DNA from 4 places in the Priestia sp. HNGD-A6 genome. Region 1 is predicted to be linked to each of the others. Evidence: predicted binding sites of a transcription regulator. Region 1 holds the regulator's gene; each other region holds the start of a gene.

The links. The regulator Rex, encoded in region 1, represses fermentation and respiration genes when NADH is low (regulators of the CRP and FNR family bind a similar motif). The targets are predictions, from matches to a motif close to TTGTGAAATATTTCACAA.
Region 2: a site for Rex is predicted at 4,456-4,473, ahead of SCI76_RS14350 (cytochrome ubiquinol oxidase subunit I). Genes of this name have one in related genera too.
Region 3: a site for Rex is predicted at 2,891-2,908, ahead of SCI76_RS14720 (AtpZ/AtpI family protein). Genes of this name have one in related genera too.
Region 4: a site for Rex is predicted at 3,429-3,446, ahead of SCI76_RS11430 (L-lactate dehydrogenase). Genes of this name have one in related genera too.

Annotation. Positions count from the first base shown of each region.
Region 1 is NZ_CP138621.1:2,541,906-2,549,632, forward strand. Features, by position in the region: gene groL (chaperonin GroEL) at 1-466, opposite strand, end outside; gene groES (co-chaperone GroES) at 534-818, opposite strand; gene SCI76_RS12755 (CPBP family intramembrane glutamic endopeptidase) at 1,118-1,846, shown strand; gene SCI76_RS12760 (YdiK family protein) at 1,843-2,070, shown strand; gene tatC (twin-arginine translocase subunit TatC) at 2,097-2,852, opposite strand; gene tatA (twin-arginine translocase TatA/TatE family subunit) at 2,868-3,053, opposite strand; gene SCI76_RS12775 (redox-sensing transcriptional repressor Rex) at 3,107-3,745, opposite strand; gene SCI76_RS12780 (ABC-F family ATP-binding cassette domain-containing protein) at 4,205-6,139, shown strand; gene tsaD (tRNA (adenosine(37)-N6)-threonylcarbamoyltransferase complex transferase subunit TsaD) at 6,395-7,411, opposite strand; gene rimI (ribosomal protein S18-alanine N-acetyltransferase) at 7,408-7,727, opposite strand, start outside.
Region 2 is NZ_CP138621.1:2,819,776-2,827,502, forward strand. Features, by position in the region: gene SCI76_RS14325 (sugar porter family MFS transporter) at 1-835, opposite strand, end outside; gene SCI76_RS14330 (alpha/beta hydrolase family protein) at 1,027-1,803, shown strand; gene SCI76_RS14335 (LacI family DNA-binding transcriptional regulator) at 1,899-2,909, shown strand; gene SCI76_RS14340 (threonine/serine exporter family protein) at 3,054-3,815, shown strand; gene SCI76_RS14345 (threonine/serine exporter family protein) at 3,830-4,285, shown strand; gene SCI76_RS14350 (cytochrome ubiquinol oxidase subunit I) at 4,586-5,992, shown strand; gene cydB (cytochrome d ubiquinol oxidase subunit II) at 5,979-6,995, shown strand; gene cydD (thiol reductant ABC exporter subunit CydD) at 6,995-7,727, shown strand, end outside.
Region 3 is NZ_CP138621.1:2,900,574-2,908,300, reverse strand. Features, by position in the region: gene SCI76_RS14745 (F0F1 ATP synthase subunit delta) at 1-428, opposite strand, end outside; gene SCI76_RS14740 (F0F1 ATP synthase subunit B) at 425-943, opposite strand; gene atpE (F0F1 ATP synthase subunit C) at 1,046-1,258, opposite strand; gene atpB (F0F1 ATP synthase subunit A) at 1,349-2,059, opposite strand; gene SCI76_RS14725 (ATP synthase subunit I) at 2,078-2,449, opposite strand; gene SCI76_RS14720 (AtpZ/AtpI family protein) at 2,456-2,677, opposite strand; gene SCI76_RS14715 (S8 family serine peptidase) at 2,975-5,167, opposite strand; gene wecB (non-hydrolyzing UDP-N-acetylglucosamine 2-epimerase) at 5,235-6,386, opposite strand; gene upp (uracil phosphoribosyltransferase) at 6,409-7,038, opposite strand; gene glyA (serine hydroxymethyltransferase) at 7,252-7,727, opposite strand, start outside.
Region 4 is NZ_CP138621.1:2,267,293-2,275,019, forward strand. Features, by position in the region: gene SCI76_RS11415 (RluA family pseudouridine synthase) at 1-65, shown strand, start outside; gene SCI76_RS11420 (methyl-accepting chemotaxis protein) at 103-2,121, opposite strand; gene SCI76_RS11425 (cation diffusion facilitator family transporter) at 2,263-3,138, opposite strand; gene SCI76_RS11430 (L-lactate dehydrogenase) at 3,471-4,427, shown strand; gene SCI76_RS11435 (lactate permease LctP family transporter) at 4,490-6,070, shown strand; gene SCI76_RS11440 (zinc-binding dehydrogenase) at 6,168-7,160, opposite strand; gene SCI76_RS11445 (IseA DL-endopeptidase inhibitor family protein) at 7,575-7,727, shown strand, end outside.

The DNA of each region.
Region 1 (7,727 bases):
CTTCTTCGTCAGCTGCTGAGATAGCCGCTACTTGAGCAATTGAATCTTTACCTTGAATTGGTTTAGAGATTGCTTTTAGTTCTTCAACCGCTACAGCTACTGCTTTTTCCATACCTTTACGGATACCCATTGGGTTAGCACCAGCCGTTACGTTTTTAAGACCTTCTCTGATCATTGCTTGCGCTAAAACTGTTGCAGTAGTTGTACCGTCACCAGCAACGTCGTTTGTTTTGCTAGCAACTTCGGCTACTAATTTAGCACCCATATTTTCAAATGCGTCTTCTAATTCGATTTCTTTTGCAATTGTTACACCGTCATTTGTAATAAGCGGTGAACCGAATTTCTTTTCCAATACAACGTTACGACCTTTTGGTCCAAGCGTTACTTTTACAGCATTTGCTAATGTATCTACACCACGTAGCATTGCGCGACGTGCTTCTTCGCTAAATTTAATGTCTTTTGCCATGTTCTTTGACCTCCTCAAGATGTTCTTAATAATCTATTTTTTACGTATGATAAGTTTGTGGTTAAAATTAGCCGATTACAGCTAAAATATCGCTTTCGCGTAAAATTAAGTATTCAGTACCTTCGTATTTTACTTCAGTACCCGCATATTTTGAGAAGATGATACGATCGCCCGCAGCTACTTCTAAAGCTACACGCTCACCGCTTTCTAATACTCGGCCTGTACCTACAGCAACAATTTTACCCTCTTGTGGCTTTTCTTTTGCACTGTCCGGTAACACGATACCGCTTGCTGTTTTTTCCTCAGATTTTACAAGTTCAATCACTACGCGATCACCTAATGGCTTTAACAAGTGAAACAACCTCCTCAAATAATATGTTTGCATTTTTATTAGCACTCAACCTCAACGAGTGCTAACACAATTATTATATTAAAACAAAGTGGGTTTTTTTTGCAAGTATTAAACAAAAAAAATTTAAAATTTACGACAACTACATATAATAGTCTTAGATTTCGACGATTTTGAGAAATAAAGCATTCTTTTCTCTGTTCAATAATATGTATGTTACAATACGAGCAAGAAGAAATTACTAACTTTACAGTACTTCTTCGACATATATACATAAAAACCTTTTAAAGGAGTATAGAAGATTGGAAAAACGTTATTGGTATGTTATCCTCACTTACATCCTTATGCAGTTTTCAGGAGTTGTTGGTATACCGCTGTTAAAATTAACAGGAATGTTTGATGACTATCCAGTTCGAACAGCGAATGTCATGCTTTTGACTTATTGGACTATCATTAGCTTTATCCTTGGTTTACTTATTGTCTTACTGCTGCTGCGCCGTGACATGTCCATGCGTATAGAACATGCTGGAAAAACGATTGCTGTTGTCTGGTCAGTCCTTGGGGTGTTTCTCGCTATGGCTGGTCAAGCTGTAGCAGGTATGATTGAGCACGCTCTTGGCATTACCCAAGTATCTGAAAACACACAAAATATTGTTAATCTTGTTAAAGCAACGCCGTTCCTTATTGTCGTTACGTCTGTTATTGGACCAATACTAGAAGAGATTATTTTCCGAAAGATTATTTTTGGTTCTCTTCACAAACGATACAATTTCTTTATCTCTGCATTTATTAGTTCCCTTATTTTCGCTGCGGTACACTGGGATTTTAAACATTTACTTGTGTATACAGCTATGGGATTTGTATTTGCATTCCTTTATGCAAGGACGAGACTAATTGTTGTACCTATTATTGCTCATGTTTTGATGAATACAATCGTTATTTTATCTCAAACTATTTTTGCAGATAAAATTATAGAAATGCAAAAACAAGCAGAACAAATGCAGTTCATTTTTGGAGGCATGTTTTTATGAAGAATATCCCTTTAACACGAGGGTTTATTTATATTATTATGGGGATTTTATTCACCTACTTGGCAATTCAAAATGCCCAGGAAACCGTCTGGAATTTCCCCACAATCTTATTTGCACTCGTAGCCGCATTCGATTTCAGGTTTGCGGTTCGCATCTTTATCTTGCACTACAAAATTAAAAAATTGCAGCAGCAATATAAAAATCAAGATGATTCATCCAAATAAAAAAACCACTGTTTCAGTGGTTTTTTTTACATACTAACATCTTCTCTTTCTTGCTCTGCCCTTGCCTTTAACACTTTGCGATACGAAATGCGGGAAATAATGATGCTGATTTCATACAAAATTAAGAGCGGCACTGTCACCATCATGTGCGAGAGCAATTCCGGTGGTGTAATAAGTGCGGCAATAACTAGCAGTACGAAATAGGCATATTTTCGAATTTGAGATAAAAACATAGGCGTTATAATTCCTAAACGCGTCAAAAACATAACGACGACAGGAAGCTGAAACAACAAGCCAAAAGGCAGTGTGAGCTGCATTAAAAAAGAAAAGTATTCATTAATGCCAATCACTTGGTTTACATTCAGCTCATCAGAAACGCGCGTCATAAAATCAACGACAAATGGAAACAACACAAAATAAGAAAAAGAGACACCGCCGATAAAGAGAAAAATGGAAACAGGAATATATCCAAGCGTTACCTTACGCTCTTTTTCATATAAACCAGGACTAATAAATGCCCAAAGTTGATACAGTGCAACAGGAGCTGCAAGTACACAGCCGATAATAACAGCAAATTGCATATAAATCTTAACTGGATCTGTTAACCGAAATGCATTCATCGTTAAATTCTTTGCCTCATCAGCATGCTGTAAATAGACAATAACCTTATCCGCTATAAAAAAGCCGCCAATTGTGGCAATCACAAAGAAAAATAAAACAATTAAAATGCGTTTTCGCAGCTCTCCTATATGATCATATATTGACATTTCTTGTTCGGTCATACTATGATCACCCTTTTACTCTTTGTCATCTACTTGACGCTGTTTATCTTTTTCACGATCTTCTGATGCACCGCTAGCGGCATGCTTAAACTCTCTAAGCGTTTGGCCCACTGATCTTCCTAGCTCCGGTAACCGTTTCGGTCCAAAAATAAGCAGTGCTACAATCGCAATAATAATCCAACTGCCTGCTCCAATCCCCATATTCCCACTCTCCTTATTAATTTAGACTTAAGGAAATCGTAACACAGTCCGCCTTATTCAACAGGATAATTTTTCAAAAAGTAGACGAGCGACTGTAATTCTACAGCAAGATCAATATGATGGAGTCGAATCTCATCCGGTACGTTTAAGCGTGCAGGAGTAAAGTTTAAAATTCCTTTAATTCCGCAACTCACTAAACGATCAGTAATTTGCTGAGCAACAGTGGCAGGAACGGTTAAAATCGCTACTGAGATGTCATCACTCATATAATCTTCCAATTGGTCAAGATGATAGACCGGCACGTCGCCTACTTTCGTACCTACTTTATCTTCTATCACATCAAAAGCGCACTCAATTTTGGTGTTATTATTTTTAATAAAATTATAATTTAAAAAGGCCGTTCCTAGATTCCCTACGCCAATCAGTGCTACTTTCGTTACTTCATCTTGGTCTAACGTTTTACGGAAAAATGTAAGTAAATAATTCACATTGTAGCCGTATCCCTTTTTTCCTAATGCACCAAAGTAAGAAAAGTCCCGACGAATAGTAGCAGAATCCACTTTCACTGCCTCACTTAACTCCGCTGACGACACACGCTGTTTACCAGAAGCATGCAAATTTTTCAAAAAACGATAATAAAGCGGCAATCGCTTAGCCGTTGCTTGTGGTATTTTTAATTGTTCAGTGTTCACGTTGTACCCCCTCAGTTCATGTATGTCATTACTAACATTTTCAAGTCATATTGCATTACCTTTCACAAAGCATCAACCGCTTTGAGGTAGCGCTTCCAATTCTCTCTCTTTTCTCTTGCTTTATATATACTCCGCTTCACACCTCGACGGCTTTTGTCTATTCAGCACTCCTTAAAGTCGGTATGTAGAACGAAGCAATTAGCCCTTCAAAGGATCGGTTTGTTAGTCATGACGGATTTTTTCACATCCATCATAGATAAGTTCAGAGATGCACTTATCTCTTATTTTAACATAGTATCCTGTATAAAATGTGCAGGTAAAATCATTTTATTTCATGAATCAAAACATTCGCTTCATCATTTGTCCTTGTCCCTCTACAAATTACAAACGCTTGTAGGAAGAACTTGTAGTTAAAAATATGTTAAAATACACTATGGATATACTACTAGAGGTGAAAAAATGATTATTCTACAATTGAACGGTATTACAAAATACTATGGGGCAGAACCCATTTTATCGAATATAAAGTTAGAAGTACAATCAAAAGACCGCATTGCCCTAGTGGGACGAAACGGTGCTGGTAAATCAACTTTATTAAAAATTATTGCTGAGCAGCTTTCCTATGACAGCGGAGAAATTATTAAACCTAAGGGTGTTTCCATTGATTATATGGGACAAGATACAGTTCTTGAGTCAACACTCTCCATATGGGAAGAAATGATGACTGTCTTTGCTCCATTAAAGAAGATGGAAAAAGAATTACGTACGCTTGAAACGAAGATGGGTGATCCAGACATTTTTAATGATTCAGTTCAATACGAAAAACTAACCAAAGAGTATGATCAGCTTCAAGTAACGTTTAAAGATTTAGGCGGCTATCAATATGAAGCGGATACACGATCTATTCTTCACGGTTTCCGTTTTTCAAACTTTGACTACAGCACCCCTATTTCCTCCTTAAGCGGTGGACAAAAAACGCGCCTGGCTCTTGCAAAACTGCTTTTAACAAAGCCTGATTTGCTTATTCTGGATGAGCCTACCAACCACTTAGATATTGAAACTTTAGCATGGCTGGAACAGTTTCTGCAAGGGTATGAAGGAGCTATTTTAATCGTTTCACATGATCGTTACTTCCTTGATAAAGTCGTAAATCAAGTGTATGAAGTCGTACAAAAAACAACGGTGAAGTACACGGGCAACTACTCTAAATACCTTGTACAAAAAGCAGAGCGATATGAAAAAGAGTTGCGTCAGTACGAAAAGCAGCAAGATGAAGTCGCAAAGCTGAATGATTTTATTCAGCGAAACATCGCCCGCGCATCGACTACAAAACGTGCGCAAAGCAGACGTAAACAGCTCGATCGAATGGAGTTAATAAATCGACCTAACGAAGGCGAAAAATCAGCTAGTTTTTCGTTTGAAATTGAACGTCAAAGCGGAAATGAAGTCTTAAATCTGGAAGATGTGTCTATCGGATATGATGAACACAACTATGTCGTCCAAGAGGCAAACCTTCGCATTAAAAAAGGGGAAAGCCTTGCGTTGGTTGGTCCTAATGGCGTGGGGAAATCAACTTTATTAAAAGGCATTGTGGATAAACTCAGCTTCAAGACTGGAACCATTTCCTTTGGCTCAAATGTAATGGTTGGTTATTACGACCAAGAGCAAGCCAATTTAACGTCTAATAAAACCGTTTTAAATGAACTTTGGGATGACTACCCAGCCAAACCTGAAAAAGAAATCCGTACAGCGCTTGGAAATTTTCTGTTTTCAGGTGATGATGTACTGAAAATCGTTTCCACGCTCAGCGGTGGTGAAAAAGCACGTTTGGCTCTTGCGAAGCTTATGCTTCAAAAAGCTAACTTCTTAATTTTGGATGAACCTACTAACCATCTTGATTTAGATAGCAAACAAGTACTCGAGAATGCGTTAATTGATTACCCAGGGACTCTATTATTTGTTTCACATGACCGTTATTTTATTAATCGTATTGCCAATAAAATAGCAGAGCTATCTCCTGAAGGAGTAGAAGAATTTCTTGGAGATTATGACTATTATGTAGAAAAGAAAGCAGAAATAGAGGAAATCAAAGAATTAGAAAATATAAAAGCAAACGAAGAACGTACGGTAAAAGTAGATAAACAGTCCTATAAACAAGATAAAGAACAAAAGAAATTGATGAGACAGCGAACGCGCCGCATTGAAGAAATTGAAACTGAAGTAAACAAATTAGAAGCCGCCCAAGCGGCGAATGAAGAACTTCTTTGTGACCCTGAAATTTATCAAAATCACGAAGAAGTATCAAGATTAAACGGTGAAAATGAAAAAATTTCTTCACAGTTATCCACATTAATGGAAGAGTGGGAAGAATTGCAGCTGCTTCTAGAAGAGTAGCCTATATTTTTGCGTATCTATTCATCCTATTTACTTGTTCATGCGCTTAAGAGCAAGCTTTATCCACTCTGTGAATAAATAGTGGATATCTGTCTGATTTTCATAATTAAAACTTGTTGATAACAGGTCCGTGTACTGAGTGCACGGACTTTTCCACATAATTATCCACAGTCAATTCTAAATTTATTGAATATTGTTGATAAATCATTTTTATCCACAAAAAAAGACGAATGAGAAATAAATCTCATTCGTCACTTACTCTTCCAAGTCCAAACCGGGGTTTGCATTTAATGACATATCTGAACGTTTTCCTTGAGCAAATCGTACGCTTGCTGCTGCTCCAATCATTGCGGCATTATCCGTACATAGAGATAGCGGCGGGATAATAAGCTCAATATTTGATAGGGGTTCAAATGCCTCTTCTAGCGCTGCTCTAAGCCCTTTATTAGCAGCAACTCCTCCTGCTAATAAAACTTGCTTAACGTTATATTCCTTTGCAGCTTTAATCGTTTTAGTTACTAACACATCAATGACACTCGCTTGAAAGCTAGCAGCAAGTGTTTGTGGAAGAATCTCTTCACCTTTTTGCTTCGCATTGTGGACAGTGTTAATAACTGCTGATTTTAATCCACTGAAACTAAAATCATAGGATCCTTCTTCTAGCCAAGCACGCGGCAAATCAATTAATGGCTCTCCTTCATGTGCAAGGCGGTCAATATGAGGTCCGCCTGGATATGGAAGGTTTAACGTGCGGGCTACTTTATCGTAGGCTTCTCCTGCTGCATCATCTCTTGTTTCACCGATTACTTTAAAATGACCGTGACTTTCCATGTATACAAGCTCCGTATGCCCGCCAGATACAACTAGCGATAAGAGCGGGAATTCTAGTTTTTTGATTAGCTGATTTGCATAAATATGTCCTGCAATATGATGAACACCAATTAATGGCTTTTGATGTGCAAATGCTAGCGCTTTGGCTGCATTTACGCCAATAAGAAGTGCTCCCACAAGCCCTGGTCCTTCCGTTACAGCTATTGCATCTATATCTGCAAACGTCAAGTTCGCTTGATTTAAAGTTTCTTCAACTACTACTGTAATTTGTTCTACATGATGACGAGATGCAATTTCCGGTACGACACCGCCAAATCGTTTATGGCTTTCTATTTGAGAGGCCACCACATTGGCTACAATTTCATGACCGTTTCGAATCACAGCTGCTGCTGTCTCATCACAGCTTGTTTCTAATGCTAAAATTAATTGATTTTCATTCATAAATTCACCCACATAACTAATGCATCCTCATTGTTATCAGAATAATAATTCTTACGAATACCTCCAGGTTTAAAACCTAGCTTTTGATACAATGATTGTGCAATATGATTAGATACCCTAACTTCTAATGTCATTGACGTAGCACCTAGTTTTCGAAGAACGTCCATCACGTTGCGCAGCAGCAATTCACCGAGTCCCTTGCCTCGGTAGTCTGGCAATAGCGCAATGTTGGTTACATGTGCTTCGTCAATAACAATCCACGTTCCGCAATAACCAATAATATTTTCCCCTTCTTCCATCACAATGTAGGTTGAAA
Region 2 (7,727 bases), 280 kb from region 1:
CGACAAGCTGTTGAAAGGCTGCAAGTAGAATACCAATAAGCAACGCTTTTCGAAGGCCTGCCTCTTTAAAAAGCGAAAGAGAAGCCGGTTGATTTTCTTTTAACGATTGCTCAATATGATACAGCTCTTGGCGTGCAATGTGTGTACCATTGATTTTAATTAAAATGTCCATAGCTTCTACAGTGCGGTTTGCTTTTACTAGCCACCTCGGACTTTCAGGAACAGGAGAAAGGATAAGAAGAAATAAAAGAGCTGGAATCCCAGAAGCACCGATAATGTAGCGCCATCCTGTGGAATTCTGCCATGCGTCTTCCCCAATAGATAAAATGTAGTCATTTACAAAATAGACAGAAACAATCCCAACGGCAACAGCAAATTGATAAAGAGAGCCTAAGCGGCCGCGCATGTGCGGAGGGGCTATTTCAGAAATATAGGTAATAGAAAGAACGGAGGCCATACCAATGCCTAGCCCTCCAATAATTCGAGAAATAATCACAAAAGAGATGGTTGAAGATAGCGCTTGCATAATTGCGGATACGATAAATAAAGAAGCTGCTAAAAGCAAGATACCTTTTCTACCGAATCGATCACTCAGTTTTCCTGAAGAAAGTACCCCAACGGCACCCCCGAGCAGCAAACTGGATACAACAAAACCTACCATCGTTGGACTGAGATTAAAATGCACTTCCATCAATCCAATAGCCCCTGAAATGACGGCTGTGTCATAGCCGTAAAGTAACCCTCCAAAAGCAGCTGCACATGAAATGAAAATAACAAAAAATAGATTTCCTTTTTGCTCTTTATACTCGTCAGAAGTTACTTTTACTATCCCCATATAAATTCCTCCTTTGAATCGCGTTCACTATTTTAATTTAAAAAAACGTTATACGTAAAACGTTTTCATAAAAGATGTTTTTATGTTAAACTAAAAATTGTAAATAATCAAACTATTTTTTAACTTTTATATGAATTATGTACGTTTTGTTATCAATCAATAGGGAAGAAAAAGTAAGGGGGAAGAGAAATATGGCGTTTATTCAATGTGATTTTTTTTCAGAAGTATTGCAAATAAGTACTTCAATGAACGTTTTGATACCGCAGCAAACAAAATCTCAGATTGGTTTACAAACTAATACAAGAAGTGAGAAACACCCTACGCTCTATTTATTACACGGTCTTTCTGATGATCATACGATATGGATGAGAAGAACTTCGATTGAACGCTACGCATCAGAATTAGGACTTGCAGTTGTAATGCCAAATGTAGATCGTAGCTTTTATAGAGATATGGCTTATGGAAAGAAGTATTGGACGTTTGTAACAGAAGAACTTCCTCAATTGGCTAGGTCATTCTTTCCGTTATCGGAAAAAAGAGAAGATAATTTTGTGGCTGGTCTTTCTATGGGAGGGTACGGCGCTTTAAAATGGGCGTTTCGCAAACCACATCAATTTTCTGCAGCTGCCAGTTTATCAGGAGTGATGGACATTGAAGGGCTGGGAGAGCGAGGGGAAGTTCAGTTCCTAGATTATCCTTTGATTTTTGGCATGCCGCCTGTTATTAGACCTGAGGATGATCTTTTCTGGCTGCTTGAAAATCGCCGGCGCTATGGAGAAGTGACTCCGCGTATTTATCAATGCTGTGGAACGGAAGATTTTTTATATCAGGAAAATAAACGTTTTTCCGAGCGATGTAAGCAAGAGCCTATTTGTTTTACATATGAAGAAGGAAAAGGAAGTCACGACTGGGCATATTGGGATCAAAAAATTCAAGATGTGTTAAAGTGGCTGTTTAGTGAAAAGTAGGGAAGGTAGTTTTGGGTGGTTCCGACTTCTAGTAGTATAATAAAGAAAAATGTTTACTTGGTCGATAGACTAAAAGGAAATAGGAGTCGGTACGAATGGGGAGAAAAAAAGTCACGATTACAGAAGTAGCAAAAGAAGCGGGTGTTTCATTAGCTACGGTATCAAGAATCTTCAATAATAAAGACGGTAAAATTAAAATCAGTGAAAAAACAAAACAAAAAGTACTAAAAGCAGCAGCTCATTTAGGGTATCAGACAAATCCATTTGCGGCAGCTCTGCGGGCCCAAAAAACAGGGATTATCGGGATATTAATTAGAGATTTAAAAGACCCATTTTTAATCGAGCTGTTAAAAAAGGTACAGCAGCAAGTTCAAAGTCGAGGGATGGACGTTCTTATTGGCCATACGGATTACCAAGAAACAACGGCTGAGCGTCAATTAAATGTGATGATGAATCATTGGTTTGATGGAGTCATTTTATTAGATTATGTAGCCGCTCCGCATCCGTTTGTAGACGTATTAAAACAATATCAAACGCCTTACGTTTCTCTTACAGGAGACGGCTCTTCTGCACTTTGGCCAATTGTACATGTAGATGATGCGGTGGGAATGCAATTAGCTGTTGCTCACTTAACGGACCTTGGCCATAATAATATCGGGTTCGTTGGAAAAGCTGTAAGCGGAGTGGAGCACCGTCTGTCTCTTTTTTATCAATATGTACCGTCAGCAAACGCAAAGTTTGTGAAAGAAGATATGAATAACTCAGATGAACTATATCAGTTTATAAATGAGCTAGCTCATCATCCAGAGCCCCCAACTGCGCTTATTTGTGCTACGGATTACATTGCTCTGAAAGTGATACACTGTGCGTGGCAAAACGGACTTCACGTTCCAGCGGATTTGTCTGTTATAGGGTTTGATGATATTACAGAAGCTAGTGAAGCGCAACCTCCGCTAACAACCATCCGTCAACCGATGGAAAAAATGGCTGAAAAAGCAGTAAACCTCTTACTTCAGCAAATTCAGGATCAGCAAGAAATAGATCAGGTACAGTATAAAATGGCACCTGTATTAGTAGAGCGTGAGACCACAAAACGTATGAATTGATAAGGAATGTATATACTATTCCTGAAAGTGTGAGACAAAAAGTCCACACTTTTTTGCATTAACCATTGCGTCCACTTCCCTCTTTCTTATACACTGTATGCTGTAGGGGAAAAAACCAAGCTTTAATATGTTTGGAGCGATTTGATGACACAACAAAAATTAGATAAATATGAAATTATGGACGTTAGCTTACTAGCAGGTAAAATTATGTTAGAAAGCGGAGCAGAAACGTATCGAGTAGAAGACACAATGATGCGGATTGCAGCGTCTTACGGTATAAAAAAATCCCACAGCTATGTGACGCCAACAGGGATTATGTTTTCACTTGAAACGAAAGAACCGACGAAAACGAAGTTAATTCGTATTTCCGAACGAACGACCGATTTAAAAAAAGTAACTATGGTAAATAGCGTCTCAAGAACCATCAGTCAAGGAAACATCTCCTTGGAGGAAGCGTATGAAATGCTACAAGAAATTGAAGCAACGAACGTAGCTTTTCCACTATGGGTTCAACTTGCAGCTGCATCCATTTCTAGCGGATGCTTTTTAATCATGTTTCAAGGTTTATGGACGGACTTTATTCCAGCGATGTTTTCAGGAGGTCTCGGATTTTTAACCGTGGTGTATTTCCACCGTCTTATTCCGATTCGCTTTTTTGCTGAGTTTACCGCTTCGTTAGTTATTGGACTTTTATCAGCTCTTTTAGTCGCTTCAGGACTAGGAACGCAAATTGATAAAATTATTATTGGATCCGTTATGCCTCTCGTTCCTGGGTTATCGATTACCAATGCAGTGCGAGATTTAATGGCGGGACATTTACTGTCTGGATTATCAAAAGGAGCAGAAGCGTTTCTGACGGCATTTGCTATTGGTGCAGGTATTGCCATTGTATTTACGCTTCTATAGAAGGGAGGCATCATATGCATATCGTAGAGCAGATAATTACAAGTTTTATTGCTTCAGCAGCGTTTGGGATTATTTTTAATGTTCCACGTGAATCATTATTAAAAAGTGGCTTTGTCGGAATGATTGGCTGGCTCATTTACTATTTGCTAACGTTCTATGGTGTAGATGAAATTCCAAGCACTGTAGCATCGGCCTTTTTTATTGCTATTATTAGTCAAATTTACGCAAAAATTTATCGTACGCCGATCATTATTTTCACGGTAGCAGGTATTATTCCGCTCGTTCCAGGGGGAACAGCATACGATGCCATGCGTAACTTTGTAGAAAATAATTATAATGAAGCGATTAGTCTTGCAGCAAAAGCCTTTATGATTTCAGGTTCAATTGCCATTGGTATTGTATTTTCTGAAGTCATTAACCAAATCATTCGTCAATCTAAATTAAATGCGAAAGCAAAATATCGACCGTAGAGAAGCAAGCTCAAATCAGAGCGTGCTTTTTTTATGAAAAAATAAAGAGATCCTGCCCTTTTTTGTCACAAGAAAGTCACGTTTTAGTCTAAAAACGTTCAAAAAATGTACGTGCACAGCTAAAAAAATAGACTATACTATGTAAATAGAAAGAGAGACATTACATATGTTTGTGAAATGTTGAGCATATTTCTCGAATTGTTATGCTCAATGTTTCACAATATAAGTAAAAGATGCTCAGGAATGAGCAAAGTATCTATGGAAATGATGAATGTTCTTATATATGAAAGGAGAAAGAAGATGGATACAGTCATACTATCACGTATTCAATTTGCATCAACGACGCTGTTTCATTTTATCTTTGTACCGCTGTCTATCGGCCTTGTCTTTTTAGTAGCGATCATGGAAACGATGTACGTAGTAAAAAAAGATGAACAGTATAAAAAGATGGCAAAGTTTTGGGGGCACTTATTCCTGATTAACTTTGCTGTCGGAGTCGTAACAGGTATTTTACAAGAATTTCAGTTTGGCATGAACTGGTCAGAGTACTCAAGATTTGTAGGAGATGTATTTGGTGCGCCGCTTGCTATTGAAGCACTGCTAGCGTTTTTTATGGAGTCCACGTTCCTCGGGCTGTGGATTTTCGGGTGGGATCGTTTGCCTAAATGGCTGCACTGTCTATGTATTTGGCTTGTTAGTCTAGGTACTATCTTTTCAGCGTTCTTTATTTTAACGGCTAATTCTTTTATGCAGCATCCGGTCGGAATGGAGCTAAATAATGGCCGTTTGGAAATGAATGACTTCTTTAAATTATTAACGAACGGTCAGCTGTGGGTCGAATTCCCTCATACAATTTTAGGTTCGTTTGCAACAGGCGCCTTTTTTATCACGGGTGTCAGCGCTGTTATGCTCTTGAAGAAAAAACATGTGGCTTTTGCTAAAAAATCATTTCAAGTTGCTATCCTTGTAGGGCTAGTTTCAGGTGTAGGAATTGCACTATCTGGGCATGAACAGGCCGGATATTTAGTTAAAACACAGCCGATGAAAATGGCCGCAAGTGAAGGATTATGGGAAAACAGCGGAAGTCCAGGTGCTTGGACAGTAACAGCAAATATTCACCCTGATGAAAAGAAAAATACGAGTGAAATCAAAATACCTTACTTATTAAGCTTCTTATCATACGGTAAGTTTTCAGGCTCCGTTCCTGGAATGAATGAGCTGCAGCAGCAGTATACGGCGAAATATGGAGAAGGAAATTATATTCCACCCGTTCGAACAACGTTTTGGAGTTTCCGCATTATGGCTGGTCTAGGTGGCGTATTATGTGCATTAGGCATTTGGGGTACGTACTTGCTTTCTCGTAAAAAACTTCAAGAAAGCAAACTATTTTTACGTATTATGTCGATTGCCATCGCCTTTCCGTTCCTTGGAAGCTCAGCAGGTTGGATTATGACAGAGATTGGCCGTCAGCCTTGGGTTGTATTTGGTTATATGAAAACCGAAGATGCCGTGTCTCCTGGTGTAACAGCAGGCGAATTGCTATTTTCTATTATCTCGTTTTCGTTCTTTTACTTAATTTTAGCTGTGATTATGGTGTTCTTGTTCGTTAAAGAAATTAAAAAAGGTCCAGATCACGATCAAGAAGCACATACAAAAGTAACATCAACTGATCCGTTTACAAAGGAGGGATACAATGTTTTCTCTTAATGAATTCTGGTATTTGCTAGTATCCATTCTGTTTGTTGGTTTTATCTTTTTAGAAGGCTTTGATTTTGGGATTGGAATGGTGTCTCGCTTTTTAGGAAGAAACGACTTAGAGCGACGAGCTTTTATTAATACAATCGGTCCTTTTTGGGATGCAAATGAAGTTTGGTTAATTTCAGCAATCGGTGCTATGTTTGCCGCTTTTCCAAACTGGTATGCAACGCTATTAAGCGGGTCATATGTTCTTTTTGTTCTTCTGTTGCTTTCGCTTATCGGACGCGGTGTAGCATTTGAATTTCGAGGAAAAGTTGAAAAACAAGCGTGGAAAAATGCGTGGGATTGGGTTATCTTCTTTGGAAGTCTTTTTCCACCGCTCATTTTCGGCATCTTATTTTCAGCACTAATGAAAGGATTGCCTGTTGAGCGCAACATGCAAATGAATGCCGGCTTTTCGGATATTGTGAATCTATATACCATAACGGGCGGCGTGACGCTAACGATGCTTTGCTTATGGCACGGACTTATTTTTGCGACGATCCGTACGATGGATGACATTAGAGATCGTTCACGAAAAGTTGCCATGAAGCTTTTGCCTGTTAATGCCTTGCTGCTTCTTATTTTTTCAGGCATGACGTTTTTTGAAACAAATTTATTCAGCAATCATAGCCGCTTGATGCTATACACATTTTTTATCGGTATTTTCGTGTATTTACTAGCAGGATTTTTCCTTACACGGAAAAAAGACGGATGGGCCTTTGCTATGTCTGGCTTAATTTTAATTTTATCAATTTCCTCTATATTTGCAGGATTGTTTCCAACCGTTTTGGTTAGTTCAGTCAATGAAAGCTATAGTTTAACGATTCATAATGCAGCATCAGGGAATTATTCCTTGAAAATTATGTCTTACGCTGCTATTGCGTTACTGCCTTTTGTGTTAGGTTATCAAATTTGGAGCTACTACGTTTTTAGAAAACGTGTAGATCATAAGGAGCATATGGAGTACTAATGGGTAGAAATTTAATGGTTTACAACGGAATAAAAATGGTTCTTGCCGTGTTAATAGGGCTTATTACTATTCAAAGTGTAGCCATTATTTTTCAAGCTAAGTGGCTTGCCGAAGTAATTACTGCTCTTTTTCATGGTGAAAGTTTAACTTCGCAGACAAAAGCAATCGGATTGTTTTTGTCTGCCTTTATGGTTCGTCAGATCGTAAGTTTTATAGTGAAAAAAACAGCATATCAATTTGGAGTCAAAACGACTCAGGAACTTCGTTTGACGGTCATGAAAAGCATTTTTGCACTCGGACCGCGCTTTACCAAAAATGAAGGGACAGGAAACTTGGTGACGCTCATCACCACAGGCCTACAGAAGCTTCGCGCTTATCTTGAGCTGTTTTTGCCTAAACTGGCCGCCATCAGCGTTACACCTTGGCTAGTGCTCGCTTTCGTTTGGTATCAAGATCAGCTTTCAGGCATTATTTTGCTTGTAACTATGCCCATTTTAATTTTATTTATGATTTTACTTGGACTGGCTGCCCAGAAAAAAATAGATAGCCAATGGGAGACGTATCATGTGCTGTCCAATCACTTTGTAGATTCGCTTCGAGGATTAGAAACGTTAACATTTCTCGGGAAAAGTAAGGAGCATGCTGAAACGATTGTAAGAGTCAGTGACCGCTATCGAAAAGCGACAATGGGAACGCTCCGAATTGCTTTTTTATCTACGTTTGCTTTAGATT
Region 3 (7,727 bases), 360 kb from region 1:
ACATTTGAAATATTTAACGTATGTTTTCCAACTTTTGAAGCAAATGATTGCGAGATTGCTCGTTTCTCATCTGCGCTTAAAGGTTTGACAGAATAAACAGTTGCGTCTGCCACGCCACGTACTTCGTTCGCTAGGAAACGATACTCTTGCACCATTTGGCTAACAATTTGAATGCGGTGACGCTCTAATAATAGAAGAACCGTATGTTGAACAGTTGGTGAAAGTTCAGCAAATGCCTCACTTACAAACTGTTTTTTTCGCTCAATTGTAATTTTTGGATGAGTTAATACATCCATTAATTCAGGTGTTTTAGCAAACACCTCTTCAACGATTTGTAGCTGGTCTTGCATTTCATCGATCATCTGTTTTTCTGTTGCTAATTGAAAAAGAGCTAGTGCATAGCGCTTGGCTACAGCTGGTTGACTCATCGTACATCCCCTACTTCTTGGATATATTCATGAATTAACTTCTCTTGATCTTGTTCAGAAAGTTCTTTTTCAATAACTTTCGACGCAATTAAAACAGATAATGAAGCAACTTGCTCACGTAACGCAGCAACTGCTTGATCTTTTTGCTGTTCGATTTCTTGTTTTGCTGCAGCTTTTAGACGCTCAGACTCTTCGCGTGCTGCTGCAATGATTTCTTCTTTTTTATCTTCTGCAGACTTTCTAGCGTTTTCCATCATTACTTGCACTTCTTGACGAGATTGCTTTAAGATTTCACGCTGCTCTTCAACAAGCTTCTTCGCTTCCTCATTTTGCTTTTCTGCTTCATCAATCTCACCGGCAATATGCTCTTCACGTTTTTTCATGATTCCCATTACAGGACCAAACGCGAATTTTTGAAGTAACGCAAGTAGGATAAGGAACATCACTAATTGGAAAAGAATATCTCCACCATTAATGCCTGCTGCTCCTAACACAAACATGTTCGACACGGCCATGTTCACTCCCTTCAGAGACTCCACATATATAATTTACTTCTTAAAGACATAAAGTAATGGCGAAGGTTCTTTTGAATGATCTTCGCCACATGTAACACATTATTATTTACCTTGTACCATGAATGCAATAACTACGGCGATAATTGGAAGCGCCTCAACTAAGGCAACCCCAACGAACATCATTGAAGTTAATGTACCACGTGCTTCTGGTTGGCGAGCTGTGCCTTCAATCGTCTTAGAAACGATAAGACCGTTACCAATACCAGCACCTAGTGCCGCTAAACCAATCGCAATTGCAGATGCTATTAAACCCATTTTATAAAGTCCTCCCTTAATATATATGATTTTGTTTAACTAAGTTTTGTTTTGTCCAAATTGGGTATTACTTGAACAAAGCTTTATAAATTAATGGTCGCTACTCACTTTGTGAGATAAATAAACCATCGTTAACATTGTGAAAATGAAGGCCTGAATTGCGCCTACAAAAATACTGAATCCTTGCCATAAAAGCATTGGGATAGCAGCTCCAATTGTACCTAGGAAGCCTGTTGTTGCTAAACCAGCTAGCAAGCTTAACAAAATTTCCCCAGCATAAATATTACCGTAAAGACGAAGGCCAAGCGTTAACGTATTGGCAAACTCCTCGATAATCTTAAGCGGGAATAAAAATGCCATTGGCTTGAAGTAATCTTTCGTGTATGCAGAGAAACCTCGCATTTTAATACCATAATAATGTGATAGTACAACTACCATAACGGCTAACGTCAGCGTAATTGCTGGATCAGCGGTTGGCGATTTCCACCATAAGTTATGGTCAATCACGATGGCGAATGGAAGACCCAACATATTTGACACAAAAATGTACATAAGTAAAGTTACACCTAGCGTCAAAAAGCGGCCACCTGTTTTCCAATCCATATTGCTATTAACGAGTCCTTTGACAAAATCTAAGACCCATTCAATAAAGTTTTGTGCACCGCTTGGCTTCATAGCAAGAGTACGAGTACATAAAACTGCAATTAAGAATACAATAACAGAAGCTACGGTAACCATAAGCAAGTTACTTTGACTAAAAGTAAGGCCTAGAAACTCTATAGTTGGTGATTCATGACCCAACTGTGTTCACCTCTCTTTCTATCTTCTACGCATATTTTGAACAACTAAATCTATGATAATGACAACATAATACGTCATTAATCCCACAACTACACTAATAATATGAAAGGTTTTTGGATAAGAGATGGTAATCACAACTGCGAGAGCAGCTGTTGCAAATCTTACAACAGTCCCAATTGAACGGGGCTTTTTCCCCTCATCCAACGCCTGTCCAAACTGCTCAAACTTTCTTACTAAGTTCCACAAATTATACAAACTCAGGGCGGTTCCTAAAATTAAACCTGCAAAAACAGCCTTATAACTTGTAAATCCCCAGCCGAGAACGTATAATGCTAACAAATACAATATGTATGAACGAAGTCTTGGAAAAACGTGCTGCAAATCCTGCATGAATTATTAATCTCCTGAAAAAAAATGGTGGACTGTCCGCAGCATCATAAAAACACCTGCTGCTAGCCCTGAAAGAAGGCCTAAAATCAAAAATAGTGGTTCGGTGTCAAGCCATTGATCAGCCCATCTTCCAGAGAATAAGCCAATTAAGACTGAACCTGCTAACTGTGATAGAATGATTGACACTAATGCCATCGCTTGCAAAGGATGACGGTTGCGATCTTTCATAAGCTCATACCCCTTTTGCAAAATTTTCTTTTTTCCGAATTCTCTATCGTTTTCATAGCTCAATATATGATAGAAAGGCAAAAAAAATTGCTAAAAAAGGTAAAAACAGCTAATAAAATACGCAGAAATATCAACGGTTTTCACAGGTTGAAAACCTTATCATTTATATTCCCTGTAAGCATACAATAGCGTATATTTAATGTCAATGTGTTTAAGCTAAAAACTTCACAATCTCTTCTTATTGTTCACATTTCTGCCACACATAAAACCTCTTCAAATGAAAACATTTAAAGAGGTTCATTCAATCGTTATTGTACTGTGTACAACCTGCTCTTGTCTATGCTTTTTCACAAATGCAAATATTTGGTACACTCCTGGTACAAGCGATTCATCAATCGTTATTTTTCGTTTTCTCATGCCTCTTTCTACATCCACGTCAACATCTAAATACGATACAAACTGTAAAGACTGCTTATCAAAAAGAGCGACGCCTAACTGATCTGCTCCTTCAGGCAAAAACAGTTCATAGCTATACGTATTTTTCTCTTTTTCCGCTGCTACTTGCAATCCCATGACACGAGGATAATCTGGAATGCTAATCATGTACATATAGGGAAGCGAAAATGTTTCACGTGAATCATTTATTTCCAAATATCCGTCATATATACCTTTATTTTTAAAACGGGGCTGCACCGATAAAGTGACAGCTATCTCTTTTGTCTGACGGGGTGGCACCGTGACGGGTAATGGAACATCCCAGTTCACTCCTTCATCCCTTTTTGGAACGTTTAAGCGATACGTTTTTGCTTTATCAGACTGGTTATCAATTTTAAAAGATAAAACTTTCTTTGATGGACGCGTAAAAATACCAAAAGATAAAGAAGATGGATAAAACAAAGATTCTGCTGTGACGGCTTTTGCTATTTGAATTCTTCCCGCTCCTTGTTCATATACGCGATACGTTTGACCGTTTAGCTGCTGCATTACTTTACTGGTGTTCATCAATGAAGCTTTGACTTGTTCAGGAGACCAGTTCGGGTGAGCTTGTAAAATCAGCGCACACGCTCCAGCTACATGGGGCGCAGCCATACTTGTGCCATGCATGCGTTCATATCCTCCAGGAACTGTACTATTAATGAAGTAACCTGGTGCGACGACGTCTGGTTTGATTCCCCAAGTAGTCGTTACAGGCCCTCTTGAACTGAAAGATGTGAGCAAGTCTTGCACCACTTGCTGGCCAGTGCGTAAGTACGGTTGTTGAGACTGAATGTGTTGGGTAATGGTGTCACCGCTTTTTTTACTTACCCATATCACGGGAATATTTACTGACTCTTTTAGTTTACTGACTATGCTTTTTTCTGTCGGGCTATATAAAATAACCGCTTTTGCTCCCGCCTGTTCAGCTTGTTTAATCTTTTTTTGAACCGCATTTCCTTCTGCTTTTAGCAAAATGACGTTACCCGACGCATGCTTTTGCTCTTTGGAATCTTCTTCATTTATTACACGCAGCGTTTGATTAAACGTCCATGGACGAGACCCTTCTACTGGCGCCATCATAATTTTTTCTTTGTTAAATCCAATTGTTAGAAATTGAACTGTTGTCGGAGAAACAGAAGCGCCAACGGAAATAGCTTTTCCCGCTGTACCCGGAGAGCCCACCGTCCATAAACCTGGACCTGAATTGCCGCTAGATGTAACCGTTACAATTCCTTTTTCAACAGCTCGATCTAACGCTAAGCTTGTTGGTAAATCAGGGCCATTCACATCATTTCCTAATGATAAATTAATAATATCTACATCATCTTGAATTGCTTTTTCAATAGCTAGAATAACACTTTCAGACGTTCCAGCTCCTCCAGGTCCAAGAGCTCGGTATGCATAGATTTCCGCTTGGGGTGCTACGCCTGTAATATTCCCATTCGCTGCAATAATACCAGCTACATGAGTACCGTGCAGAGTCGGTTCTCCTTGCTCACGAGTGGTTTCCATCGGCTCATAATCTTCATCTATTACATCGTAACCCCCTCTGTAGGTTTGTTTTAAATCAGGATGAGAATAATCAACCCCCGTATCGATAACGCCTACTTTGATCCCTTTTCCTGTTAAGCGCTGATTGTGAGTATCAAACAAGCCTCTTACCTGTTCTGAGCCAATGAACGTTACGCTATTTTCTTCTGTAACCTGATAGTTTTTAATAGAATGTGAACTAATAATAGATGGATTCTGAGATAGTTTTTCCAAATCAGAGATGGAGCCGTTTAATGAAAGTCCTGTAAACACCGTGTGAAATTCGCTCTTAATCTTTATATTAGGATAATTTTTTTGTAGCTGACTTTTAAATTTCGTGAATTTTTCTTTTTTAATCATCACAATGATTGATTTTTCCTGATGATTCATTTCTTGTTTTATAGAAGGAAATGTCGGATTGAGCGACATTTGCCCTCCCCCACTCCCCAATATAAAGCTAATCATTAACCATTTAATCCACATAAAAAAACACCTCTCACACTATCGTGTCTCAAAGAGACGCTTTTCATGTGAAAGGTGTTTAGAAATCTTACGAAAGCGGATTAAAAGCTTCCGGTCTGTTTTCACGGCGGTTGAAATAGTAGCTAATAGCATCACAAATGCGTTTAGAAGCTAAGCCGTCTCCGTAAGGATTCGATGCTTGTGACATTTGCTTATATACGCCTTCATCTATTAACAGCTCTTTTGCTAGCGTATAAATCGTTTCTTCTTCCGTGCCTGCTAGTTTGAGCGTTCCTGCTTCAATTCCTTCCGGGCGCTCTGTTGTATCGCGAAGTACCAATACAGGTACGCCTAATGAAGGAGCTTCTTCTTGAACACCGCCCGAATCTGTCAAAATAATATGAGCGCGCTCAGCGAAGTTATGGAAGTCAATTACATCTAACGGTTCAATTAAATGAATGCGCGGGTCATTTCCTAAGATATCGTTTGCTGTTTCTCTAACTACTGGATTCAAATGAACAGGATACACAACTTGCACATCTTCATGTTCATCTACAATACGCTTAACAGCACGGAACATATTTTTCATTGGTTCGCCTAAATTTTCGCGGCGATGTGCCGTTAACAAAATAAGACGATCATCTCCCAATTTCGTTAACACTTCATGCTCATATGTCTCTTTTACTGTTGTTTTTAACGCATCGATAGCTGTATTTCCAGTCACAAAGATTCGCTCTTCTTTTTTGTTCTCTGCTTGCAAATTAGCTGCAGACTTATCTGTTGGAGCAAAGTGCAAATCAGCGAGAACACCTGTAAGCTGACGGTTCATTTCTTCCGGGTATGGAGAATATTTATTCCATGTGCGCAAACCTGCTTCAACATGCCCGACCTGAATCTGATTATAAAAAGCTGCTAGCCCAGCAATAAACGTCGTAGTTGTATCACCGTGTACAAGTACCATGTCCGGCTTTACTTTTTTCATTACGTCGTCCAAGCCTTGTAATCCTCTGGTCGTTACGTCCATAAGGGTTTGGCGATCCTTCATAATGTTCAGGTCATAGTCAGGCTGAATGTCAAAGATGCTCAATACTTGGTCTAACATTTCACGGTGCTGAGCCGTTACTGTAACAATTGCTTCGAACTCTTCTGGTCGCTTTTTAAGCTCTAATACTAGAGGAGCCATTTTAATTGCTTCTGGTCTTGTCCCGAATATCGTCATTACTTTAATTGGCTGCTTCATGTTCATCACCCAAATCTACAAATTATTTTGTACCGAATAAACGATCCCCTGCATCACCTAAACCTGGAACAATATATCCATGGTCATTTAATTTTTCATCTAATGCTGCAATGTAAATATCTACGTCAGGGTGTGCTTCTTTTACAATTTCCACGCCTTCAGGAGCAGCAATTAAACACATAAATTTAATGTTTTTAGCGCCTCTTTTTTTCAGAGAGTTGATTGCTTCTACAGCTGACCCTCCTGTTGCAAGCATAGGATCTACTACAATAAAGTCACGCTCTTCTACATCATTAGGTAGCTTTACATAATATTCAACAGGCTGTAATGTTTCTGGATCACGATATAAGCCAACGTGTCCAACTTTAGCAGCTGGCATTAGTTTTAAAAATCCATCTACCATGCCGATACCAGCACGAAGAATTGGAACGATACCAAGCTTTTTCCCTGCAATAACTTTTGACTTTGTTTTGCAAACCGGTGTTTCAATTTCAACATCTTCTAGCGGTAAATCACGTGTTGCTTCAAAAGCCATTAAGCTTGCCACTTCATCAACTAATTCACGAAACTCTTTCGTTCCCGTTTTTACATCGCGTATGTAAGTTAATTTGTGTTGAATAAGCGGGTGATCAAATACGTATACTTTGCCCATTGATATCTCTCCTTATATATAAAGATGTACACATTAAAATACCATTCAACGAATTGAATGGTACGTACTAGTAAAAACATATCTCTTGCTAATTAAATTTATACATTGCATTCATTTTACAGAAAAAAGTTTTTGAGTTCAAGCATTATTCAAAAAATGATTGGATTGCTACCACTTTCTCCATAAAAAAACAGGCACAAAGGCCTGTCTCTCTTAAAGTGATTTATACATTTCAAACTTGCTTGTTAAAGCTTCAACGCGTGTTTTAGCTTCAGCTAACTTTTCTTCATCTTCAATATTTTTAAGCGTTAATCCGATGATAGAAGCAATTTCATCCATCTCTTCTAAGCCAAATCCGCGAGTTGTAACCGCAGCTGTACCAATACGGATACCGCTTGTTACAAATGGGCTTTGCTCATCATAAGGAATTGTATTTTTGTTTGTTGTAATACCTACATCATCAAGCGCTTTTTCAGCTACTTTACCTGTCAAATTCATTGAGCTTACGTCGATTAACACAAGGTGATTGTCTGTTCCTTCAGATACAAGAGCAAATCCTTCTTTCTTTAATCCTTCTGCTAAACGATTAGCATTGTCGATGATATTTTGAGCATAGTGCTTAAACTCATCTTGTAATGCTTCACCAAATGCTACTGCTTTTGCAGCGATAACGTGCATCAATGGACCAC
Region 4 (7,727 bases), 270 kb from region 1:
TGTCAGCTGTTGCACCTCCAGATCAGCAGGTTTTTTTACCGTACAGCAACTTGTTTTCCTATTAAATAAAAAAGAGCGCCAATATGTTATTGGCGCTCTTTTTTATTTAATTTTAAATTGACGAATCAAGTTCGCCAATTCTTCACTAATCTCTTGCAAATGTTCAGCCGATTGAGAAACAGTAGAAATAGCTCTAATTTGTTCTTCTGTAGAAGCCGTAATTTCTTCCGTTCCTGCTGCTGATTGCTGTGCAATAGCTGCTATACTTTGAATGGCCGCTACCACGTCTTCCTTATGCTCATCAATGCTGTCCATGCTGCTTGTTACATGTTCGACAGCCGCTGCCACCTGCTCAATGGTAGTAGCAATTTCACGAAAAGCTTGTTCTGTGTCTCCTACCACAAAGTCTTGAGATTTTGAAAGTTCTTCTGTCCGGTTGCATTCTTCACGAGCAGCTGCGACTTCCCCTTGAATCGCTGCAATCGTGTGGCGAACTTGTTCAGTAGCCTGAGAGGACTGTTCAGCAAGTTTTCGTACCTCTTCAGCTACTACCGCAAATCCTTTGCCATGTTCTCCTGCACGAGCTGCTTCAATACTAGCATTTAGTGCAAGTAAATTTGTCTGATCTGAAATGCTATTAATTGTAAAAATAATAGATTCAATTTCTTTCATCTTACTTGTTAACTCTTCCATTACCGTTTGAACACCGTGAATCGTCTGAGATGATTCGGTAGTTTGGTTGCGAAGCAGCTGCATTTGTTTTAAGCCTTTTTCATTGATGGTTACAGCTTCAATCGTCATTTTATTAATCTCGGCGTTTTGTTCAATGACTTCTTCAATTTGTGAAGATAAACTCATCGTTTTGTGATTAGTAGAGTCAGCGTCAGAAGCCTGCTGCGTGGCGCCGCTGGCAATTTCATGGATAGCCCGGCCAATTTCTTCACTGGATGCAGTTGCTTCTTCAGATACAGCACTCAAGTCTTCAACAGACGTTTTTACTGTCTCAACAGACGTCTGAACCGTGCCAATCAATGTTTTCATTTTAGCTACCATATCGTTAAATAAATGAGTAAGTTCACCAATTTCATCTTTTGACTTCGTCTGAACCTGAACTGTTAAATCGCCAGCTGTTACTTTGGCTACTTCGTTTTTCAAGCGGCGAATTGGATTCGTAATGATTCTTGAGAAAAAGATGGTTAACACCACTGATAATAAGATGCCAATTAACGCAATCCAGACAATCACATTCAGTAAATGATGAGCGCTTGAGAGCATTTCATTATAAATAAAGGCGTTTCCTATCTTCCAATTTGTTCCTTCGAGAGTATCATATGCCATCACTCTCTCTTCACCTTGAAAGGTATACTTCATGAAATCTTTATTCCGGTCTGCTTCGTACATTTTTTTCATAAATGGCTGATTCATTAAATTTTTTCCAGCTTCTGTTGGATGAACGAGCGCTGTGCCATTTTGATCAAATAAAAATGCATATCCACCGTGATTTACTTCTGCTTTACCTACAATGTTTTTTAATGCATCTAAGTCTAAATCAGTAGCTATAACGCCCAGCACATTTTTAGTATCTGGATCTAAAATAGCCTTTGCAATCGTCACAACCGTCTTTTTCGTTGCTGCATCTTCATATGGATCCGTGTAAACAACCTCTTCAGGTGATTCTACTGCTTGTTTGTACCACACCCTGGAAGTCGGATCATAGTTTGAACCAAACTCTTGCTTGGGAACAGAATACATTCCCTTATTTTTAGTGCCTATGTATTCAAGTGCCAGGTTTGGATATTTTTCTTTAAACTGCGTAAACTCTTTTTGAACCGTATTCCATGTAAAATACGGATTTTTCTCTTGGTTTGTTTGATTTCCTTCCTGCTTAACAAAATTAACGATTACATCATTTTCACTATACGTCAGCAAAGAACGACTATACATGTCTAAGTACGTATGAATCGTTTCTTTTAACTCTTTCACTTGACTTTGAGACTGACTCTCTACATCTTTTTCTATTTGTGTTTTGGTAAATTGATAAACAGCCCCTGAAACAACTAATAATAAAATAGCTATAAAAATACTAAAAAATACTACGAGCTTTGCACTTAACCTCTTCATTCCCTCACCCTTCTACAAAAATCTTTATATTACTAATAACGGCTTTTCATTTTCATTTTTGAAGAAGTTTTTGTGATTTATTTCAAATTTCTCCAAAAATAAAACCAGCCCATCCTTTCATAACGAAAGAACGTGCTGGTTTTATTTTTGCTTTTCGTATGCATCAGGTTCAATATGAACAAGCGTATCTTTAATCTGATGCTCATCGTTCATCATATGTTCAATTTGATCAGCAATTTCATGGCTTTTAATAACATTTAAATGGGGATCTACTTTAACAGTTACATCAATCACGACTTGATTACCAAGCTTGCGCGCTTTCACATCTTCTACTTCTTTTACACCTTCTACAAGCCCAATGCTTTCTTTGTAGTGCCCTAACTTTTCTTCATCAAATCCGTCCGTTAAGGAGTGAGCCGCTTCTTTAAAAATCTCGATGGCTGTTTTACAAATAATAATTCCCACAGCAAAAGCAGCTGCCACGTCCAGCCAGGGCAGGCCGAATTGTGAGCCGAAAATTCCCACAACAGCCCCTATACTCACAAGTGCATCAGACAAATTATCTTTAGCAACCGCATATAAAGACTGGCTATCAAGTTTTTTAGCAAGCTTAATATTATACCGGTAGACACCACCCATAACAGCAGCCGCTCCAAGACCTACCCAAGCAGCCAGTAAATTAGGCGCTTCAGATTTGTCCATAAATAATGACTGACCCGCGTCGACCAATACTTCTAGTCCGATGACCATCATGATAAAAGAAGCAATAAGTGAAGAGATATGTTCCGCTCTGGAATGTCCATAGGGATGATCATTATCGCGAGGTTTTTTAGAGATTTTTAAGCCGACTAAGACGGCAATTGATGCAATAATATCTGTAACATTATTAAGACCGTCGGCTTTTAAAGCAGAGGAAGCGGTGACACCCGCAATAATAAGTTTACATGCTGATAAAAAGATATATGATAAGATACTAACCCAAGCGCCTTTTTGGGCTTGCTCATAGTAGTTCTCCATCCCTTCCACTCCTTTATTCAAAATAAGCAAACTTAGTGTAACAAATGGATTTCGTGTGGGTCTATAGAAACATTATTGGCTGTTAACATACAAATAGAGAATGTTAAACTCTTTAGCTTTCTGCAAAACAAGTTGCCTTTACTCAACACTTTAAACGTTTAAGATCTTTCTAAATGTGGCACTTCATGTAGAAGAACCCTTTTTTAAATCGCCCTGTAAAATTGTTTACTATTTTTTTAAGGGTGTGATTTTTATCACAGCCGAGGGTATTTATTCTTGTTACACTAACATTGTGAAAAACATCACAAAATAAAATTCAAAGGATGATACAAATGAAAACACAATTTACACCAAAGACACGAAAAGTTGCCGTTATCGGAACTGGTTTTGTTGGCTCAAGCTACGCTTTTTCAATGGTGAATCAAGGTATTGCCAATGAATTAGTGTTAATCGATATGAACAAAGAAAAAGCAGAAGGCGAAGCACGCGATATCAATCATGGAATGCCATTTGCCACACCGATGAAAATCTGGGCTGGAGATTATAAAGACTGCGCTGATGCTGATTTAGTAGTTATTACAGCGGGCGCTAATCAAGCTCCAGGGGAAACGCGCTTAGATCTAGTTGAAAAAAACGTTAAAATTTTTGAATGCATTGTAAAAGATATTATGAACAGCGGATTTGACGGCATCATTTTAGTGGCAACAAATCCAGTTGATATTCTCGCACACGTTACACAAAAAGTATCAGGATTACCAAACGAACGAGTAATTGGTTCAGGAACGATTCTTGACACAGCTCGCTTCCGCTACTTGTTAAGCGACTATTTCGAAGTAGATTCTCGCAACGTCCACGCTTATATTATGGGGGAACATGGAGATACGGAATTTCCTGTTTGGAGCCACGCGCAAATTGGCGGTGTGAAGCTCGAACATTTTATCAATACTGCTGCTATTGAAAAAGAGCCGGATATGCAGCATCTATTCGAACAAACACGCGATGCGGCTTACCATATTATTAATCGAAAAGGAGCGACTTATTACGGAATTGCGATGGGACTTGTACGCATAACCAAGGCTATTTTAGATGATGAAAATTCTATTTTAACGGTATCTGCTTTATTAGAAGGACAATACGGTATTTCTGATGTGTATATCGGCGTGCCGGCTATCATTAATAAAAACGGCGTGCGCCAAATTATTGAATTGAATTTAACTCCTCACGAACAGCAGCAGCTCGAGCACTCTGCTAGCATTCTTAAGCAAACTCGCGACAGAGCTTTTGTGTAACATCAAAAGATTTTTGCGGGGGACTCCCCCGCTCCCTTGTTTTAAATATGTAGTAGAGGTGTATGAATATGACGTGGACTCAAGTATATAATCCGTTAAATAATATTTGGCTTTCTGCACTAATTGCACTCATCCCCATCATCTTTTTCTTTATTGCTTTAACTCTTTGGAAATTAAAAGGACACATTGCTGCTGGTATTACGGTACTTCTTTCTATGATTATTGCTATTTATTTTTATGATATGCCTGCCTCAATGGTTTTAGGAGCCACAGGCTATGGGTTTTTGTATGCACTTTGGCCCATCAGCTATATTATTATCGGCGCGGTGTTCTTATACAAGCTAACTGTCAAAAGCGGACAGTTTACTACCATTAGGCAATCTATTATTTCAATAACCGATGACCCCCGCTTGCAAATGCTGCTTGTTGCTTTTTCCTTTAATGCTTTTTTAGAAGGAGCAGCAGGATTTGGAGCTCCAATTGCCATTACAGCAGCGCTTCTAGTTGGACTTGGATTCAAACCGTTAAAAGCAGCGGCGCTATGCTTAATTGCTAATACAGCTTCAGGAGCTTTTGGTGCCATGGGGATTCCTGTCATTGTCGCAGGACAAGTATCTGGCATTGATCCAAAAGAAATTGCTCATTTTCTTGGCACGCAGCTTCCGATTATTTCTTTTCTTATCCCTTTTTTACTTGTCTTTATTATGGATGGGATAAAAGGATTAAAAGACGTATGGAAAGCAACGAGCATCACAGCCATTTCCTATGCACTGACGCAGTATTTAACTGTTACATACATCGGCCCTGAACTTCCAAATATCACATCTTCTATTGTGAGTTTGCTTGCTCTTGCTTTTTATATTAAAAGAACAAGCCCGGCAGCAGCTAAAAGCTTCAGCCTGTCACCAAAACAAATTTTAAAGGCTTGGTCTCCTTTTATTCTATTAACGATACTCGTTACGGCTTGGAGCATTTCTTTTGTCAAAACGGCGCTTGAACATCTGAACCTGCTTATTAACGTCCCATTTTTACACAATCACGTAATTAAAGCAGCGCCTTTAGTAAAAGATCCTACGCCTTACGCTGCTGTCTTAAAAATAGACTTATTTGCAGCAACAGGTACGGCAATTCTTATCGCTTGTATCCTTTCAGTTTTCTTGCTTAACGTATCGGCAAAAGTGGCATGGACCACTCTTTTGGAAACCGTAAAAGAACTATCAAGACCTATTATGACGATTATGATGGTCATTGCTTTTGCTTTTATTTCAAATTATTCAGGACAGTCCTCTACACTTGGATTGGCACTCGCTACATCAGCTGCTTATTTTCCATTTTTATCTCCATTTCTTGGCTGGATTGGCGTATTTCTAACGGGGTCTGTCGTATCGAATAATGCGCTGTTCGGCAACTTGCAGCTAACTACTGCTCAGCAAATTAATGTCTTGCCAATTATTCTTGTAGCGGCTAATACTGCCGGCGGCGTGATGGCTAAAATGCTTTCTCCTCAATCAATTGCTGTCGCTGCTGGAGCAGTAGGTTTAGCCGGAAAAGAGGGTGAACTGTTTAAATACACGCTCAAATACAGCATGGGATTTTTGATACTAGGAGGATTTGTTACCTTTTCATTGGCTTGGTGGTTATGATAAAAAACTGCTAAAAATCCTGTTATTACCTTGTTTCTTTCATTTAAACAAACGTTTGATTATATAAAAAAGTCCCCAGTTAGCGCCGGGGATTTTTTTATTCTGAAATAAGTAAACCTATATTGCCAAATTGTTTTCCTTTATCTAATCGTTCGCAAGCTGCAGCTGCCTCTGAAAGCGGATAGAATCTATCGACGATTGGTTTAATTTGATGTTTCTCTATAAAATCCATCATGTCCACAAATTCTTCCTGACTTCCCATAGATGTGCCAAGTATATTGAATTGAGGATAAAAAATAGTTCTTAGAGGCAATTCAACTTCATTTCCAGAACTCGCACCAAAATTAACAATTCTTCCATTTGGCTTTAGTATTTCAAAATACGTCGGAAATAAAGCTGCCCCCACACTATCAAGTATGATATCTACTTTTCTATCGTTGATTTCTTCTTTTAGGTTACTTCCACTGTCTAATGCATAATCAGCTCCATACTTTAGGGCTTGCTTTCTTTTTTCATCACTTCTAGAAGTAACCGTTACGTCAGCTCCGATAGCTTTTGCGAATAACAAGCCATAAGTCGCGACTCCGCTCCCTATACCAGGAATAAGTAGATGTTCTCCTTTTTTTAACTGCCCTTTTGTAAAGAGAGCTCTATACGCAGTTAAAGCTGATAATGAAAGAACTCCCGCTTGTTTCCAAGATAGATAAGGCGGCTTTTGCACAACATTATCCGCTTTTATGATTACATACTCTGCAAACGTTCCATTCGATGGACCACCTAAAATTTTAGGCGTAAACGGAATGTCCTCTATACGATCCCACTCCAGACTTGGATTAATGATCACTTCTATTCCAATTTTTAAACCTTTTACGCCTTCTCCCACTTCTTCTATAATACCTGCACCGTCTGAACCGGGAATAAACGGCTTATCTCCTTTGCCTCTATTATTCATAACAAATAAATCTCTCCGGTTTAAACCTGCTGTTTTTAACCTTACTTTTACTTCTCCTCTTTCAGGGGGCATCTCCTGAAGATCTCTGTAATTCATGCCTTCTATACCGCTTTTCTCACTATGTATAATGACTTTCATGATTTCGCCTCCTCTTAATCTACTCTACTAAAAAGCTCAAAACCGAAAAAGAAATATGCCCAAAAAAAGGAAAATAAACTTTTAAAATCGCTTTTTCACCGTTTTATCTTTATTTTTCTGTATCCTAAAAGTATTCAGCTTCTTTTATTACATTTTTGTTACAAAAAAGATTATTTGTAACAAAACGAATATAAAATAGAAAAATCGGTTTGAAAATCCTAATAAATCAACATTTATCCGCAATTTATTTACTATATCTATTTCAGAAACTAGTAAAAATCTAAAAAAATTTAAGAAAAAAAGACAAAACACTTTCTTTTATTACAGATTTATTGTAATATAAATGTAACAAAAGAAATATAAAACACATAATTGTTACATAAATAAGGTTAATTAATTAGGAGTGAGTTAGAAATGAAAAAAATTGGACTAGTTTTATCATCAATCGCTATTTTCTTTACACTAAGCACTGGAGTTACAGCACAAACAACATCTTCAACACTAACGGATGCAAATGCTGTCAAAATTGCAGCTAGTGCCAGCAATCATTTCTGGAGTGCTCTGCAC